One region of the Pseudomonas sp. GW821-FHT03A09 genome, then DNA from elsewhere that is predicted to be linked to it. Evidence: predicted binding sites of a transcription regulator. Region 1 holds the regulator's gene; the other holds the start of a gene.
The links. Region 1 encodes sigma-54, which starts transcription at its own class of promoters, with help from an activator protein. Its sites were predicted from a motif close to ANTGGCATNNANNTTGCTNT; they were not measured.
Positions count from the first base shown of each region.

Region 2: glnA (glutamate--ammonia ligase) is a predicted target of sigma-54. The motif match lies at 3,598-3,617, and genes of this name have one in related genera.

Region 1 is NZ_JBWKUX010000006.1:166,012-172,017, forward strand. It holds gene lptA (lipopolysaccharide transport periplasmic protein LptA) at 1-511, shown strand, start outside; gene lptB (LPS export ABC transporter ATP-binding protein) at 511-1,236, shown strand; gene AC07V4_RS13380 (RNA polymerase factor sigma-54) at 1,422-2,915, shown strand; gene hpf (ribosome hibernation-promoting factor, HPF/YfiA family) at 2,991-3,296, shown strand; gene ptsN (PTS IIA-like nitrogen regulatory protein PtsN) at 3,307-3,771, shown strand; gene rapZ (RNase adapter RapZ) at 3,774-4,631, shown strand; gene AC07V4_RS13400 (HPr family phosphocarrier protein) at 4,648-4,920, shown strand; gene AC07V4_RS13405 (ZIP family metal transporter) at 4,958-5,851, opposite strand; gene AC07V4_RS13410 (superoxide dismutase) at 5,886-6,006, opposite strand, start outside.
Region 2 is NZ_JBWKUX010000002.1:377,001-383,006, reverse strand. It holds gene glnL (nitrogen regulation protein NR(II)) at 1-1,064, opposite strand, end outside; gene AC07V4_RS04450 (chorismate mutase) at 1,374-1,910, opposite strand; gene glnA (glutamate--ammonia ligase) at 2,092-3,498, opposite strand; gene thiI (tRNA uracil 4-sulfurtransferase ThiI) at 3,832-5,286, shown strand; gene typA (translational GTPase TypA) at 5,426-6,006, shown strand, end outside.

The DNA.
Region 1 (6,006 bases):
TATTTTGCTCGGTCTGGGCGCAGCACTGGGAAGCGTGAGCGCCTGGGCTCTGCCGAACGATAGCCAGCAGCCGATCCATATCTCGGCTGACGATGCGCAGCTGGATGACAAGCAAGGCGTTGCCACCTACACCGGCGCCGTGATCATTACCCAGGGCTCGATGAAAATCACCGGTAATACGGTGACACTCACGCGCACCCCAGCTGGTGATATTGATGTCGTGACATCGGTAGGCAATCTGGCGTATTTCGAGCAGAAGCAGGCGCCTGCCGATACCGCCCCGATGAAGGGCTATGGCAAGACCATCCAGTATCACGCCCAGCAGAATCGTATCATCCTGATCGACCAGGCCAAGGTGCTCAGCCCCGATGGCAACTCCACGGAAGGTGAAAAAATCACCTATGACACCGTGAAGCAGATCGCTAACGCCGGTCGCGCCAATGGCAACAAGGTCACCGCACCTCGCCCGCGTGTCGACATGGTTATCCAGCCGAAGAAGAAGGCCGAGTAATGGCGACCCTGAAAGCCCAGCATCTGGCCAAGGCCTATAAAAGCCGTCAGGTCGTGCGCGACGTCAGCCTGTCGATCGACAGCGGCCAGATCGTCGGTTTGCTCGGCCCCAACGGTGCCGGCAAGACCACCTGCTTCTATATGATCGTCGGCCTGGTCCAGGCGGATCAGGGTCGTGTATTGATCGACGACCTCGACGTCAGCCACCAGCCTATGCACGGTCGTGCGCGGGCCGGTATCGGCTATCTTCCCCAAGAAGCATCGATCTTCCGCAAATTGTCGGTGGCCGACAACATCATGGCGATCCTCGAGACCCGCAAGGAACTCGACCGTGATGGCCGCCGCAAGGAGCTGGAAAGCCTGCTGCAAGAGTTCCATATCAACCACATTCGCGACAACCTCGGCATGAGCTTGTCCGGTGGTGAGCGTCGCCGGGTGGAAATCGCCCGCGCCCTGGCCACCGCGCCGAAGTTCATCCTGCTGGATGAACCCTTTGCTGGCGTCGACCCGATCTCGGTTGGCGACATCAAGCAGATCATCCATCACCTCAAGGCCAAGGGCATCGGCGTGCTGATCACCGATCACAACGTTCGCGAGACCCTCGATATCTGTGAAACCGCCTATATCGTCAACGATGGCCAACTGATCGCCGAAGGCGACGCCGAGACCATCCTGGCCAACGAACTGGTCAAGGAAGTGTACCTGGGCCACGAGTTCCGCCTGTAAGCACGGTGATGTCACGGCTGTTCGCCAAAGCGCGCGGGAGTCAATAAAAACCTCAGTTTTTTTATTGTTACCGCGCTCTAGGCAAAGCCCCCGATTTCAGGCATATAATTTGCTTATGTTTGGCGCTCACGCGCTCTGTCGTGGATGGCGCAATGCGCCGGCGAATAAGGTGTTAAGCCCCTGCCATGAAACCATCGCTAGTCCTGAGAATGGGCCAGCAGCTGACGATGACACCGCAGCTGCAACAGGCCATCCGCCTGCTCCAATTGTCGACCCTGGACCTGCAACAGGAAATCCAGGAGGCCCTGGAGTCGAACCCGATGCTCGAACGCCAGGAAGAAGGCGACGACTTCGATAATGCAGACCCGCTGGCCGACAACATCGAGCAAAAACCCAATTCCGACGTGCAGGAACCTTCCTATCAGGAAACCGCCCCTACGGTGGACAACCTTGAGGACGGCGAATGGAACGAACGCATTCCCAACGAACTTCCCGTGGACACCGCCTGGGAAGACGTCTACCAGACCAGCGCCAGCAGCCTGCCCAGCAATGACGATGACGAGTGGGACTTCACCACCCGTACGTCCGCCGGCGAGAGCCTGCAAAGCCATTTATTGTGGCAGTTGAACCTGGCGCCGATGTCCGACACCGATCGCCTGATCGCCGTCACGCTGATCGATTGCATCAACAACCAGGGCTACCTGGACGAAACCCTTGAGGAAATCCTCGAAGCGTTCGACCCCGAGCTGGATATCGAGCTGGATGAAATCGAGGCCGTTCTGCACCGTATTCAGCAGTTCGAGCCCGCCGGCATCGGCGCCCGCACCCTCGGCGAATGCCTGCTGCTGCAACTGCGCCAGTTGCCTGCCAAGACCCCCTGGCTCGCCGAGGCCCAGCGCCTGGTTACCGACTACATCGACCTGCTCGGCAGCCGCGACTACAGCCAGCTGATGCGCCGCATGAAACTCAAGGAAGATGACCTGCGCCATGTGATCGAACTGGTGCAGAGCCTCAACCCGCGCCCCGGCTCACAGATCGAGTCCAGCGAAGCCGAGTATGTCGTTCCCGATGTGATCGTCCGCAAAGACAACGAACGCTGGCTCGTCGAGTTGAACCAAGAGTCGGTGCCACGCCTGCGCGTCAACCCGCAATATGCCGGTTTTGTACGCCGCGCCGACACCAGCGCCGACAACACCTTTATGCGTAACCAGTTGCAGGAAGCGCGCTGGTTCATCAAGAGCCTGCAAAGCCGCAACGAAACCCTGATGAAAGTGGCCACCCAGATCGTCGAGCACCAGCGCGGCTTCCTGGAGTATGGCGACGAGGCGATGAAACCGCTTGTTCTGCACGATATCGCCGAAGCGGTGGGTATGCACGAATCGACGATCTCCCGGGTGACCACGCAAAAATTCATGCATACCCCACGAGGTATTTATGAGTTGAAATACTTTTTCTCCAGCCACGTCAGTACCTCCGAAGGCGGCGAATGCTCGTCCACGGCAATCCGCGCGATCATCAAAAAACTGGTTGCCGCGGAAAATCAGAAAAAGCCATTGAGTGACAGTAAGATCGCTGGTTTACTGGAGGCACAAGGCATTCAGGTCGCCCGTCGAACCGTCGCCAAGTACCGCGAGTCCCTCGGGATCGCGCCTTCCAGCGAGCGTAAGCGTTTGATGTGACGGGCGGGCCAAAGCGTTCCAGTGGCAGGCACCTTTGCCTGCCGCTTTATGCACTGGCAACGAAGGAGAAGCTGTATGCAAGTCAACATCAGTGGACACCAGCTGGAAGTCACCAAGCCCCTGCGTGAATACACCGAAAGCAAGCTGAACAAGCTTGCGGGGCATTTTGACAAGATCACCAACGTGCAGGTCATCATGGAGGTCGATAAGCTCAAGCAGAAAATCGAGGCCACCCTGCACGTACCGAATGCCAAGCTCGTTGCCAATGCGGAACATGAAGACATGTACGCGGCGATCGACTCGCTCTACGACAAGCTGGACCGCCAACTCATAAAGCATAAGGAAAAGAATCTGCACCTGATGCAAGGTACAGGTCGTTAACTCTCCCCCCATGATCCGACTTGAAACCATCCTGACCCCCGGCCGTTCCCTCGTGAACGTGCCGGGTGGCAGCAAGAAGAAAGCCCTCGAACAAATTGCCAACCTGATCGCACGCGAAGTGCCAGATCTGGAGATGCAAGATGTCTTCGACGCGCTGATTGCCCGTGAAAAACTTGGCTCCACCGGTTTTGGCAACGGCATCGCCATTCCTCACTGCCGACTCAAGGGCTGCGAAACACCCGTCAGCGCCCTGCTGCACCTGGAAGCTCCCATCGATTTCGACGCCATCGACGGCGCTCCGGTCGACCTGCTGTTCGTTCTGCTGGTCCCGCAAGCCGCCACCGATGCGCACCTGGAACTGCTTCGGCAGATCGCCAGCATGCTCGACCGCAAGGAAGTACGCGACAAACTGCGCAGTGCCAACAGCAATGAGGCGCTCTATCAGGTTGTCCTGGATGAACAAAACGGGCAGTAATCATGCGTTTGATCATCGTCAGCGGCCGTTCCGGCTCAGGTAAAAGCACTGCCCTCAACGTACTTGAGGACAACGGTTTCTATTGCATCGACAACCTGCCCGCCGGCCTGCTGCCTGAATTAGCGGAACGTGCATTGATCCACACCGAACTGGCGCAGCCGTTGGTGGCCGTATCGATTGATGCGCGTAACCTGCCAAGCCATCTCTCGCGGTTCCCGGAATTGCTGGAGGAAGTGCGGGCCAAGCATATTCATTGCGATGTGTTGTACCTGGATGCCGACGAAGAAACGCTGCTCAAGCGTTTCTCCGAAACCCGTCGACGCCACCCTCTGAGCAGCGCCCATCGCTCCTTGGCCGAAGCCATTGAGGACGAGACCTCGTTGCTGGGGCCGATCATCGACCTGGCCGACCTCAAGATCAATACCACCGACCTTAACCTGTACCAACTGCGCGACGCCATCAAGCTACGCCTGCTGAATCAGCCGGAACCAGGTACGGCATTTCTTGTGGAGTCCTTTGGCTTCAAGCGTGGGATGCCGGTAGATGCGGATCTGGTGTTTGATGTGCGCTGCCTGCCCAACCCATACTGGAAACCAGAGCTGCGTGATCAGTCCGGGCTGGATCAGCCTGTGGCCGAATACCTTGCCGCACAGCCGGATGTGGAAGAGATGTTCCAGGACATTTCCAGCTACCTGCTCAAATGGTTGCCGCGCTTCGCCGCAAGCAATCGGGCCTATGTCACGATTGCCATTGGTTGCACCGGAGGCCACCACCGTTCCGTCTATCTAACCGAACGCCTGGGCCAGGTTTTGCAACAAACCCTCAAGAACGTCCAGGTCCGCCACCGCGACCTTAGCTGAAAGGAACACCCCCGCGATGCCCGCTCTGGAAATTGAAATCATCAACAAGCTGGGCTTGCATGCCCGGGCCTCCGCCAAGTTCGTCGGCGTTGCCGGGCAGTTCCCCTGCCAGATTCGCGCCGGGCGCACCCCCGAGTCCATGGTCGATGGTAAAAGCATCATGGCCATGATGATGCTGGCTGCCGGCAAGGGCACCAAGATTCACTTGAAGACTGAAGGCGAGCAGGAGCAGGAAGCGATGGATGCCTTGGTGAAACTGATCAACAACTTCTTTGATGAGGGTGAGTAAACCCACCCTTCAAGAACGGCGTGAAGCTGCAACGGTTTCACCCCAACGCAGTATCCATGACCATCATCAGGCAAAAACCGATGCACAGCCCCAGGCTGGCAAGCTTTTCGTGGCCATTGCGCCGCGACTCGGGGATCACTTCATGCGTCACCACCAGCAACATTGCCCCGGCGGCCAGCGCCAACCCTAAAGGCAGTAACACTTCAGCAAGACTCACCAACCAGGCACAGAGCACCGCAAATACCGGCTCCACCAAGCCTGACGCAGCTCCGATCAAGAACGCCCTGACCCGCGACATTCCTGCTCCCGCCAGTACGAGTGCAATCACCAGCCCTTCAGGCACGTCCTGCAGAGCTATGCCCATGGCCAGGCTGTCGGCATCCGGCATGCCGCCGCCTGCGGAGACGCCCACCGCCATGCCTTCCGGAATATTGTGGGCAATGATGGCAAATACAAACAGCCAGATGCGCGGCGGGATTACCGGTTTTTCCGGTGTACCCACCAGCGTTTCCGGGCTGGCGCCCGAGACCTTGCGATCAACCAGATACAGCCCGAAAGCACCCAACATGATACCGAAGCTGATCAGCCCACTCGCCCCCCAAGGCGAAAGCCCCAAGCTTTGAGCAGCAGAAATACCAGGCACGATCAACGAAAATGCGGTCGCCGCCAGCATCACTCCTGCACCAAACCCCAGTAGGGAATCACTCAGCGCCACCGGCATCCGCCGAATCACCAGCACCGGCACCGCGCCCAGCGCTGTGCCGAGGGCACAGATCGCCCCGCCCTGCAGGGCTCGTAGGATGCGCGGCTCCAGGTCCAGCCAGACCAGCCCGTGGGCCACCAGTAGTGCCGTACCTGCCAATAGCAGCAGAGAGCCAAACGCATAGCGAAACATTCGCCCGCTGCTGATCGCCAGTATTTCAGTGCCCATAGTCGGCCTTAGATCTTGTTATAGGGAGTGAGTGTCAGGCCAAGGCAGCCTGATAGCGAGCAGCGACTTCCGGCCAGTTGATGACGCTATAGAAGGCATTGATGTATTCCGGACGGCGGTTCTGGTACAGCAGGTAGTAGGCGTGCTCCCAGACA
Region 2 (6,006 bases), on a different contig from region 1:
TCCAGTGGCAGAAAGATCGAGAAGGTGGTGTGGCCAGGATTGCTCTCACATTCGATCAGACCCTGGTGCTGGCTGATGATGTTCTGGGTAATGGCCAAGCCCAACCCGGTACCGTCCGGGCGGCCGCTGACCATGGGAAAGAAGATGGTTTCCTGAAGTTCCGCCGGAATGCCCGGGCCGTTGTCGATGATCTCGACTTTGGTCACCAGGCGATGGCGCACGTGGCCGATGGTGAACTGACGCAGGGCTCGGGTGCGCAGGCTGATGCGGCCCAGGCGCAGCTCGTTCTGGCTGCTGATGGCCTGCATGGCGTTGCGCACGATATTGAGCACCGCCTGGATCATCTGTTCGCGGTCGATCAACACGTCGGGGATGCTTGGGTCGTAGTCGCGCACCAGGGTGATACAGCCCTGGCTTTCGGCTTCCACGAGCTGGCAGACGCGCTCCAGCACTTCGTGCACGTTAGTCATCGCCAAGGACGGCAATTTGTTGGAGCCGAGCATGCGATCCACCAGGTTACGCAGGCGGTCGGCTTCTTCGATGATGACGTTGGTGTAGTCCTTGAGGTTCTCGTCCGGCAGCTCACGGGCCAGCAGTTGCGCCGCGCCGCGAATCCCGCCCAGCGGGTTCTTGATCTCGTGGGCCAGGCCGCGCACCAGCATCTTGCTGGTTTCTTGCTTGGACAACTGCGCTTCCTCCTTGGTGATGCGCAGCAGGCGGTCGCGGGGGTGTACTTCCAGCAGCAGCAAGGTGGCGCCGTTGCTCAGGATCGGGGTCACGGCGTAGTCGACCGTCAACGTCTGGCCGGTGAGGGCGGTGAGCATCGCTTCGCGCTTGGTGAACGGGTGTGCCTGCTCCACCGCCTGGCGCAACGAGCTCAAGGCCTCGGCCGACTCGGTGAACAATTCGCTGATGAACTGCCCATGGCTACGCTGGCCGCTGATGGCCAGGAGCATCTCCGCCGCCGGGTTCATGTACTCAAGACGCAGGTCGTCGTTGAGCAGGATGGTTGCGGTGGTCAGGTTGTCGAGTAACAAACGGTGCAGTGCATCGCTGATGGTCATCAGGACCTCTTTTGGAGCAAGGCGCGGGCTTGAGGCTCGCGCTGATACAAGGAAAATGCAAAAACCAAACCAAGGCTCCGAAAAGAAGCGCGAAACCCTTGGAATAGGGGTTTAAGGCGCGAAACTGTGGCGTTCTGCCAGCTTGCTCGGGAAGATTCGAACCAAAATGGGCTGGTTAGATGGGGAGAGTGCAGCCTATAGCACCAATATAGTGCGATTGTGTGAAGGTTGTTCAGGAAGTAGGAACTTACGATGAATCGTCTGGAAGGATGCGGCCAGCTCCCACCTGTTTGATTGGGTTTGCAGGCCTCAGCCTTTGTGGCTGCACAACTCGGCAGTGGCGCGGATCATGGCGAGTTGGCGGGTGGAGTCATTGAGCGGTTCATGTATGGCTGTGGCCAGCCACTGTGGGCACTGCGGGTCGGTGCGCTGTGGGGTGAAGTCAGCCAATTGCTGCAGCAGGCGCTTTTGCAATTCGTCCAACTGCGGGCGGATTTGCTTCACCAGGTCCGGGCGCGGGTTATCGGGCGCCTTGCCCTGGAATTGCCAGTCGGACAACAGGGCGTATTGCACCAGTTTGTTTGCCTCGATCTGCGCGGAGAAAAACTGTTCGGCGGCGGCCGGGTCCAGTTTGTAAGTGGGTGCCTGGGCGACGACACTGGCGATCACCTCTTGTTCACGCTTTTTGTCTTCCACCGGCTTGTGGCTGTCCCATTTGCTCAGGGCGACCTGGTCGGCGATCTCCAAACGTTCGGCGATGCTATTGAGCAGCGGCTCAAGCGTGGGTGGCGCGGCGCTTGCACTGACACTGGCGAATAACAGGGCGAACAAAAGTCTATGTTTCAACGCAGATCTCCTTGTGGGAGGGGGCTTGCTCCCGATGGCGGTGGGTCTGTTGGCACAGGTGCTGCCTGACACTCTGCCATCGGGAGCAAGCCCCTTCCTACATTTTTAATAAAACCCAGGCAAAAAAAGACCTCCCGAAGGAGGTCTTTTTCGTCACGCTACTTTAAGCAGCGCTACCGGATCAGCAGCTGTAGTACAGCTCGTATTCCAGTGGGTGTACGAAGGTGCGTACTTTGATTTCTTCTTCGCTTTTCAGCTCGATGTAGGCATCGATGAAGTCGTCGCTGAATACGCCGCCTTTGGTCAGGAACGCACGGCCCTTGTCCAGTTCTTCCAGGGCTTCTTTCAGGCTGCCGCACACTTGTGGGATCTCTTTGGCCTCTTCAGGCGGCAGGTCGTACAAGTTCTTGTCGGCGGCGTCGCCAGGGTGGATCTTGTTCTGGATACCGTCCAGACCAGCCATTACCAGTGCGGCGAAGGCCAGGTAAGGGTTGGCTGCCGGGTCCGGGAAACGTGCTTCGATACGACGAGCGCGTGGGCTGGACACGTAAGGAATACGGATCGATGCGGAACGGTTGCGAGCCGAGTAGGCCAGCATTACCGGCGCTTCGAAACCTGGGACCAGACGCTTGTAGGAGTTGGTCGACGGGTTGGTGAAGCCGTTCAGGGCCTTACCGTGCTTGATGATACCGCCGATGAAGTACAGGGCAGTGTCGGACAGGCCGGCATAACCTTCGCCGGCGAAGGTGTTCTTGCCTTCTTTGGCGATGGACAGGTGAACGTGCATACCCGAACCGTTGTCGCCGTACAGCGGCTTAGGCATGAAGGTAGCGGTACGGCCGTAGGCATCCGCCACGTTGTGTACGCAGTACTTCAGGGTCTGTACTTCATCAGCCTTGGCTACCAGGGTGTTGAACTTCACACCGATTTCGTTCTGGCCGGCAGTTGCCACTTCGTGGTGGTGAACTTCGATGACCAGGCCCATTTCTTCCATGGCGTTGCACATGGAGGTGCGGATTTCGTGGTCGTGGTCGAACGGCGGAACTGGGAAGTAGCCGCCTTTGATACCTGGACGGTGGCCTTTGTTGCCGCCTTCCACGTCCTGGTCGGACATCCACGAACCTTGTTCGGAGAAGATCTTGAACATGGAGCCGGAGATGTCGGACTTGAACTTGACCGAATCAAAGATGAAGAATTCTGGCTCTGGGCCTACGAATACGGTGTCACCGATACCGGTGGACTTCAGGTATTCCTCGGCACGCTTGGCGATCGCACGTGGGTCGCGGTCGTAGCCTTGCATGGTCGAAGGCTCGATCACGTCGCAGACGATGATCAGGGTTGGGTCTTCGGTGAACGGGTCGAGAACGGCAGTGCTGTCGTCCGGCATCAGGATCATGTCGGAGGCTTCGATGCCTTTCCAGCCGGCGATGGAGGAGCCGTCGAACATTTTGCCTTCTTCGAAGAAAGCATCATCCAGCGCATCACGCGCCGGCATGGTCACGTGGTGCTGAGTACCTTTGGTGTCCGTGAAGCGCAGATCAATCCATTTAACGTCATGATCTTTGATGAGTTGAACCGACTTCGACATGGTGTCCTCCGGGTGGCTTCGGGCTGGGTAGTGGAGTTAGCCCTTAGAATGTGGGTGATGCCGGCGCGGATACTCCGCCAAGGCAACCTGCCTCACAAGAGAGCAAATTGCATGCCAGTGCGCCAACATGGCCTTTTTGCCTCAAAATGGCCCCTATAACGGTGCAATCCGCTGGAACGGAATAAATAGCGCACTGCAATGTAGCGTCATTTCGGATAAATGACCCATTTTGGTGCGTTGCAAGCGCGATGCATATTAACTGGTTAAACCTTGAGCGATTTCCGCTATAATCCGCGCCCCCCTTTTTCAGCAGGCCCGGCGCGCGCTGTTTCCATGAAATTAATCGTTAAAGTCTTCCCCGAGATCACCATTAAAAGCCGACCGGTACGGACGCGTTTCATCCGTCAATTGGCCAAGAACATCCGTGCCGTGCTCCGTGACCTGGACCCGGCTGTGGTGGTGAACGGCGTGTGGGACAATCTCGAACTGGAAACACGTGTCACCGACGCCAAAGCCCTGAAGGACATGACCGAGCGCCTGAGCTGCATGCCGGGCATCGCGCATTTCCTGCAGGTGGACGAGTACCCGCTGGGCGACTTCGACGACATCACCGAGAAGTGCAAGCAGCACTACGGCAACGCTCTTGAAGGCAAGATCTTTTCCGTGCGTTGCAAGCGTGCCGGCAAACATCCGTTCAGCTCCATGGACGTCGAGAAATATGTCGGCAGCAAGCTGCGTCGCGAGTGCGGTGCTGCTGGAATTTCGCTGAAATCGCCGGAAATCGAAGTCCGGATCGAAATTCGCGACCAACGGTTGTTTGTGATCCACAGCCAGCACAACAGCATCGGCGGTTACCCGCTGGGCGCCCTGGAACAGACCCTGGTCCTCATGTCCGGTGGTTTCGATTCCACGGTGGCGGCCTACCAGATCATGCGTCGCGGCCTGATGAGCCACTTCTGCTTCTTTAACCTGGGCGGGCGTGCACACGAATTGGGCGTGATGGAAGTTGCGCACTTTATCTGGAAGAAATACGGCAGCTCCCAGCGCGTGCTATTTGTGAGCGTACCGTTCGAGGAAGTGCTGGGAGAAATTCTCGGTAAAGTCGATAACGGTCATATGGGCGTAGTATTGAAGCGTATGATGTTGCGCGCGGCGTCGAGCATTGCCGACCGCCTGCATATCGATGCGCTGGTGACCGGTGAAGCGATCTCTCAGGTGTCGAGCCAGACGCTGCCGAACCTGTCGTTGATCGATTGCGTGACCGAGAAGCTGGTGCTGCGCCCGCTGATCGCCAGTCACAAGCAGGACATCATCGACCTGGCGCAAGAAATCGGCACTGCCGACTTTGCCAAGCACATGCCCGAGTACTGCGGGGTCATTTCGGTGAACCCCAAGACCCACGCCAAGCGCCACCGCGTGGAGCATGAAGAGAAAGAATTCGACATGGCGATTCTGGAGCGAGCGCTCGAGAACGCCAAGCTGGTCCCGATCGATCGCGTAATCGACGAATTGGGCCAGGATGTGAAGATCGAAGAAGTCAGCGAAGCCCTGGCCGGCCAGATCGTCATCGACATCCGTCACCCGGATGCCGCTGAAGATGAGCCGCTGGAAATCGCCGGCATCGACGTGCAAGCGCTGCCGTTCTACGCACTGAACGCGCGTTTCAAGGAACTGGATAACAGCCGTCAGTACCTGCTGTATTGCGACAAAGGCGTGATGAGTCGCCTGCATGCCCACCATTTGCTCAGTGAGGGGCATGCCAATGTGCGCGTTTATCGACCGAGCTAAGAGCCCGGGGCTGTTTGCCTGTGGCCTGCGTCACCGGCCCCCCGACTCTGCCGTCAAGCTGTAACGGCAAGGCCTGACTCTACTGTTAATCGCTGCCACGACCTGTCAGCACACCGAATCCTCTGATCGAGATACACAAGTGATCGAAAATCTACGTAACATCGCCATCATTGCTCACGTTGACCATGGTAAAACCACCCTGGTAGACAAACTCCTGCGTCAATCCGGCACCCTGGAGCGCAACGAGCTCAACGACGAGCGCGTGATGGACTCCAACGACCAGGAAAAAGAGCGCGGTATTACCATCCTGGCAAAAAACACTGCCATCAACTGGAACGGCTACCACATCAACATCGTGGATACCCCGGGCCACGCCGACTTCGGCGGCGAAGTAGAGCGCGTAATGTCGATGGTTGACTCCGTTCTGCTGCTGGTTGACGCTCAAGACGGCCCTATGCCGCAAACCCGTTTCGTGACCAAGAAGGCTTTCGAAGCCGGCCTGCGTCCGATCGTGTGCATCAACAAGGTTGACCGTCCAGGCGCGCGTCCGGACTGGGTTCTGGACCAGATCTTCGACCTGTTCGACAACCTGGGTGCCACCGAAGAACAACTGGACTTCAAAGTCGTCTACGCCTCGGCCCTGAACGGTATTGCTGGTCTTGACCACACCGACATGGCTGAAGACATGACCCCGCTGTACCAGTCGATCGTCGACAACGT